One region of the Pseudoalteromonas sp. NS-SX12 genome, then DNA from elsewhere that is predicted to be linked to it. Evidence: riboswitches for the same ligand, from Rfam matches in the RefSeq annotation. Region 1 holds a riboswitch; the other holds the start of a gene.
What was found. A riboswitch is a leader RNA that binds a small molecule or an ion and turns the genes downstream of it on or off. The one in region 1 is predicted to bind cobalamin.

Region 1 (3,422 bases):
GATCTAAATGAAAGTGCACTGCTGAAGATTCACCGTTGTATGCGAATACTTTCAAGTATTCAGCGCTTTTATAACCTTCTGCGGTAACGGCATTAAACTGCAAATTTAGTTGGCCATTCTCGGTAATAAGCTCTGCAAAATTCACATCAAATGGTGCGGATAGTGTTTTTTTAAGTTCGCCGTTAATTAACAATTCAACATGATCAACTTGAGATAAGTCGTCACTGCTAATGGTTGCTTGTGCATTATGTGCTATCAGTGATTTATCGCTAATAGAACCGACCGAAATCGTCGCAATGCTAGGGTAAACCTGTGCATTAAACGTAGCGCTATTGCCATCGGTATTGAGGTTTTGAATATCTACGCCGGTATGTTTTGCGGCATAGTTTTTACTCGCTGGCTGTGTTTGAGGTGAAAAGCTATCGCCCGTAGTAAATACATCGTTTTCATCAGCGTAGGCCGCAGCTAGTTCAATTTCATTTAAATTATCAGCTTGAATAAGGCGGATCAGCTTGTTGTCAGAGTAGCTGTTATCGTTGGCAAAGTAGCCCCAGCTATTGAGCTCTGAATTTATGTGCCAAATATTTAAACCTTCAGCGTTTAAGTTTAAGTCGTTACCGCTTCTATCGCGGTATTGCACAATAAAGTACTCGTCGTATTTATTGGTGGCACTTGTGTCGCTGCGTAAAATAAGCGCATCTTGGTTAGTTGATGTGGCTGAAAGTTGATAGTTGGTATCTGAAGTTGATGCAAACTGCGGCGTCAGCCAGCCAAGTGCAAATTTACTAAATGCACTGTGATCTGAACTGTTATTATCCATCATATCCATACCACCTGTACCACCACGTGGACCAATGCTGTCGTCGTAATCGTAGTAATCAGGCAGGCCAAGTGCATGGCCGGTTTCATGAATAAGTACAAGCGGCGAAAATGCTTGTCCTTCCGAATAGGCCAGCCATTGCCATGATATTGTGCTGATGGTTTTACCATCGACGGTAAATGAATTGTCGCCAAAACCCGAGAAAGTACCCCACCAAAGGCTTGCCCATTCGCCAGGTGGGCCAGTCCAAATCACCGCAACGTAATCGATGTCGCCGTCGCCGTCGTTATCGTATTGGCTAAAATCATGGCCAAGCGCATCATGGTGTTCAATTGCTTCTTTGATGATTTGCTGCTTTACCTCTGCGGCATTTGTGCCATCGTCAAGCGGGCGGTTGTACTCGGTTTTATACCAATCAAGCACATTACCTTGAATATCAAGTTTGTTATATGACGAACGCTGGTAAAATGCGCGGTGGCTTTCAAACGGGAAACTGCTGGCGTTGCCCTCACCAAAGATTTTACTGTTAATTGCGCTTTGAGAGTTGCTTTCATTGTGTAAGTAATCGGGAAATTCAACTAGCAGCACTAACATTTTAGGCGTGCCTAAACTTGGAAAATACCCTTCAAATGGGTTTGCTTCATCAGCTTTATTTTGCATTGTTCGCAGGTGCGGCAAATGGTGTAAACGCTGGTGGTTACCGTATGATTTTGCTTGCAAAGCGCGCTGGCTAAGCGTTTTTTCGGCTTTATAGCGTTTTAGCTGCTCTTGCGTGGGTGGTTGTAATGCACTTACGTGTAGTGTCAAAAATGCACTACAGGCAAGAAGCACCTTAGTTAACTGTTTCATAGTTGAATCCGTTACAAATCTATTGTCACTGTGTGAGTAATAAAGTTTACTCCTAAATGACCTTTTATAGAAACAATTACCGCACAGTAGATGAACTGTTTTTAGCGGTTTAGACTTCTAAAATTGACATTTTCACTTATCCCCTCCACAATACGCGCCTAAATTTATAGCCTATTGGTGCCGTTAAATTTTTGCTCTTTCGCTTCAGTAAAATAGCGGGTCAAACATAACAACGGATAATCGGGAAGTTGGTGCATAAGTCCTTGCCTTATTAAGTCCAACGCTGCCCCCGCAACGGTGATGTATTTTGTATTAAATAAAATGCTCAGCCCGGAGACCGGCCAATTGGTTTCTTAAAACGATTAACATTGTGCGGTGGGCACAAGGGGATAATATGTATCATAAATCTAAGTTAGGTTTGGCGCTTAGCCTTGCCTTGTCTTCTTCATTCGTTGCAGCTAACACAACTGACGCTCAAACACAGCATGATATTGAAACCATTGTTGTTACCGCGAATAAGCTTGAGCAATCAATTGACCAAACTCTGGCAAGCGTGCAAGTCATTGACCGTGCGCAAATTGAGCAATTAAATGTGCGTGATGTGTTAAGTGTGTTAGAAACGCAAGCGGGCATTCAAGTAAACCGTAATGGTGGGCAAGGGCAAAATGCGAGCCTATTTGTACGTGGCTTAGAATCTCGTTACTCGCTTATTTTAATTGATGGTGTGCGCGTAGGCTCAGCAACCTTAGGTTATAAAAGCTTATCAACTTTGCCATTAAATTCAGTTGAGCGTATTGAAGTAGTAAAAGGCTCTCGCGCAGCACAATATGGTTCTGATGCGTTAGCGGGTGTTATTAATATTATTACGCGTCAATCACAAGGCCACAGTATTGCATTAACAACAGGCTCTAATAGTTATGCGAGCTTAGAAGGCACGTCACGTTTTACTACGGAATACGTGGATATTGCGCTTAACGCAGGTTATGAGCGTACAGAAGGATTTGATGTATTAGAAAACGATGCAACAAACTTTGCAGATCCAGATAAAGACGGTTACGACAACTTAAACCTAGGGCTAAACCTTACTCATAATAATGCGTTGTTAGGTCAATTAGGTTTTATTGCTCAGTATTCAACGGGCGAAGTAGAGTTTGATAATTATTATGATTATCAAGAATCTACATCAGATAAGACCGAATATGAAAACTACCATGTAAATGCTAATTGGTTTAAACAGTTAGGTGACTTTAGCCATAAAGTAGATGTCGCGTTTAGCCAAGATCAAGATGATACGTTTGGTACTAAACCAACTAGTCGCTTTGCAACAGAGCGTGTACAGCTAGATTATTTATCGACATATCAGTTATCTGAGCAAATCGACTTTAATGGCGGCTTAAACTGGCATCAAGACAAGATTGATACAACGAGCAGTTATGATGAAAAAAGTCGCAATGCTTACGCTGCATTTGTTGGCGCGTATTACGATGACGGTAACTTTTTAGCTAATGTGGCTGTGCGTCATGATGATTATGATGAAGTTGGAGCTGAGCAAACGTATAACATTGCGGGTGGTATTTACCTGCATCAAGACGCAGTATTGCGTGTAAGTCAAAGCTCTGGCTTTAAAGCACCTACGTTCAACGATTTATACTACCCTGGTTCAGGTAATCCAGAACTTGAAGCAGAAACATCAGTTAACCGTGAGCTTGGCTTACGTATTGATTTTGATAGCTTAAGTGTGGATGTTGCGGCA
Region 2 (3,422 bases), on a different replicon from region 1:
TATTGCTAGGAAAATACCAATGCATATAAGATGCGAGTATTTTGTCACATGCATAAATTGCCTCAGCTTGCGTGTGACGCGGGTAAAACTGTGAATACGCTAAAGCGGTAAGGTTAATTTCGGCGCTAGAATAATGAAAGCTGTGCCCTCGCACTTCACAAGGTGCAGCAATATTTGGATAAACAGCACTTAAATCGACATATTGTTGACCAATGCTAGAGAGGGTTTTATTCATTGTGGCTTTGCCGTTTAACACGCCACACATAGTGAAGTGTGTGTTTTCACTTATTAATTCATCCAATAAGTAGAGCATACCGCCACACTCCGCTAAGACCGGTTTATTGCTTTTAGCAAACTGTTTTACGGCTTGTTTAAACGCATTATTTTGGCTTAATTGCTGCGCATAAAGCTCAGGGTACCCACCTGGAATATAGAGCGCATCTCCCTCTGGCAAGGTTTTATCCTGTAATGGCGAAATGTAGCTTAGCTCTGCGCCAAAATCTGCCAACATCGCCAAATTGGCACGATACAAAAACGAAAACGCATTGTCTTTGGCAACCAAAATACGTTGCCCTTTAAGTGGTTTAGCACGTTTAAAATCTGCGTATTGCTTTGCATCATCTCCCTCTTTTGAGGGCCAAAACACCACATCTTTGGGTAGTTGATTAAAGTGTGAGTTAGCAAATTGCTGTGCGGCTTGTTCTAAATACACGTTGATATTTTGTAACTCACCTGCTTGCATAATACCAAGGTGGCGCTCAGGCAAACTAATATGGGAATTTCGTAAAAAATAGTCTTGCGTTAATGCCTTTTCGTTTATGGATTGCAAAACCATTTCGCCATGTCCTTTACCTGCGATCTTATTGGCTATCACACCGTAAAAATTAAGGCTTGGTTGGTAATTTACTAAGCCATGAACCAAGGCACCAAAACTTTGTGCCATGGCTGAGCCATCAATCACCGCCAAAATCGGAATACCAAATAGGTCGCTTAAATCGGCAGTATTTGGGGTGCCATCAAACAGCCCCATTACGCCTTCAATCAAAATAAGATCTGCAACGATAGCTGCTTGGTAAAGCATGCGCTGACATTCACTTTCACCCACCATCCACAGATCCAATTGATATACAGGACGGTTTGATGCCGCTTCTAAAATCATGGGATCAATAAAATCGGGCCCAGTTTTAAATACCTGAACCGTTTTGCCCATATTGGTAAAATAGCGTGCCATAGCGGCGGTTACTGTGGTTTTGCCCGCCCCCGAATTTGGCGCACTAATTACAAGTGCAGGGCAAAATACCGGAGAATTAACGGCCATGATGGGTTGTTTTTAAAATGCTGGTGTGTGGTTTTAAGTAATAACAGGCAAGGTACAATGCCAACGCAATCGCCACGTAGCCAAACGGGCTAGTAACATATGGCGCGTAATACTGTGCTACACGCTCTGAGTAAGTACTTAACGACATATCGCTAAATTTACCCGATAGCCAATAATAGCTCGCGTTTGAGGTTAAAAATGCAATTGAGCTTGCAAGCCATAAGTTAACCAGTGCCATTACCGTTTTTGCAGCAACCACACACTTTGTTTCATCGAGCTTTAGTTGCAAACTTTTATGACCCGCCCACCACAGCACATAGTAGCCAACAAATAAAAATGGGTATGAACGCGTAATACAATCGCCAAAATCACCGCGATAATAGCTGCTGGTTAAATCAATCGACACACTTAGTACCACAAATACGGCAAAAGTACGGTGCTTAGACGCCAGCAAGCCTAAAATAAAGAAAATTGCTGTACTGGCACTTGGCAAATGGAGCGCAGACGCAAAGTGATACGGTCGGGTGGCTATCATCAATAGCGCTAACAACGCGTAAATCAGCAACGAGAATTGCTGCACTTTGATTGGGGTAAATAAACTTGAACGATCTGTCATTATAATGTTTCCGCATACTAGAATTGATGCGATAGGAAATGACAAGATACAAGGCACACTCCTTTGCCTGTTACAGCAAGGAATAACAATATCATTCAGGTAATTAGATGATCCATTGTCGCGACCACAAATTACTGTAATTGATATAAAAGCGATTGTGTTCTCGTTGCTCACCGCCCACCGCAGTACTCGAGTGAACTAGGCCGGTCTCCGGACTCCTGATCATCGCTTTGACAGCACCTTCCCATCATAAACAGACAGTGGTGGTTGTCGCTCACAGTTACCGTTGCGGGGGCAGTTCCAGATTTTAACTGGATTCCCGTTTAAACATTGTTTATAAAAAAACAATAGTCACCTAATTACAACGCAAATATATGTCAGCTAGCATTGTTAAATCAAGCTAAGACATTATTCTTATTAAAACTTTTTGTTTGTTGATATAACGAGGCACTGCCAAAAATTACAAACTGCGGTATGCTAAGCAAAAAGTTAATCTTTAATTAGCAATGTCAAAAGTAAAAGCCAAAGTACTTCGTTTCAAGCAAATCTCAGTTGAAGCAGTTTTTGAAAAAGAAAATGAATTAATTAGCCAACTGCAAAACGGCAATTTAGACCAAGCACTGTTACTTTGGCAAAGCGATAAGCCAACTTTGGTTTTACCGTCGGGTAATAAATGGCAACAAACTGAAGCGCTCGAATCAAAGCTAAAGAAAACCGGTTGGCAACTACACGCCCGCAAAACTGGCGGCGCCCCTGTGCCACAATGTGAAGGGGTAATTAATGTATCTTATATGTATGTGTTAGAAGAACATATTCCCTACTCTATTCCAAACGCCTACAAAGACTTTTGCGCTATTTTATCTTCTTTTTTTGAGCAGTTTAATATTAAGGTTGAAACTCATGCCACCCCTGGCAGCTATTGCGATGGTGATTACAATCTTAATATTAAAAATAAGAAAATCGTCGGCACAGCCCAGCGTGTATTACTAAAAAAAGGCGGTGGTAAAATTGTACTGGCGCAGGCCTGCATTTTAGTAAATGCAAATATGCCAACCTTAGTTTCACCTGTAAATTTATGTTACGAACATCATCAGCAAGGTGATCGTGCAATAGCCGATGTGCATACCAGCTTGTTTGAACACACCCAAGAGCGACCCGATATCGACGAATTATTTCAGCGCTTATTTACCAGTTTTATAAATCATCAAAAACATAAATCGAGCTGACCGTAAAACCCTTTTTTTAGTGTTCAGTGGTGTTACACTTGGGACTTATTTCACCTTTAATTACCTCGGAGTGCTCCCTTGAAATTCGCTCTTCTTCCATGCGCCGCGTTACTGGCAAGCCATGCGTTTGCATCTGTTAGCCCATCAACCGATGAGTTGGCACAATACGCCGTAGCAGAATACCAAAATGCGCAAATACATACGTTAGCCAATATGGTGTCGTTTCCAACCGTTAATAACAAAGACATCGATACACCGCAAA

Region 2: another riboswitch for cobalamin. It lies ahead of AC2IOM_RS20360 (hypothetical protein); the one in region 1 lies ahead of AC2IOM_RS06685 (TonB-dependent receptor domain-containing protein).

What each region holds. Positions count from the first base shown of each region.
Region 1 covers NZ_CM170634.1:1,417,740-1,421,161, forward strand. The annotation lists gene AC2IOM_RS06680 (M6 family metalloprotease domain-containing protein) at 1-1,669, opposite strand, end outside; cobalamin riboswitch at 1,870-2,029, shown strand; gene AC2IOM_RS06685 (TonB-dependent receptor domain-containing protein) at 2,064-3,422, shown strand, end outside.
Region 2 covers NZ_CM170635.1:1,348,976-1,352,397, reverse strand. The annotation lists gene AC2IOM_RS20365 (cobyrinic acid a,c-diamide synthase CobB) at 1-1,318, opposite strand, end outside; gene AC2IOM_RS20360 (hypothetical protein) at 1,308-1,934, opposite strand; cobalamin riboswitch at 2,119-2,308, opposite strand; gene AC2IOM_RS20355 (lipoate--protein ligase family protein) at 2,441-3,160, shown strand; gene AC2IOM_RS20350 (dipeptidase) at 3,239-3,422, shown strand, end outside.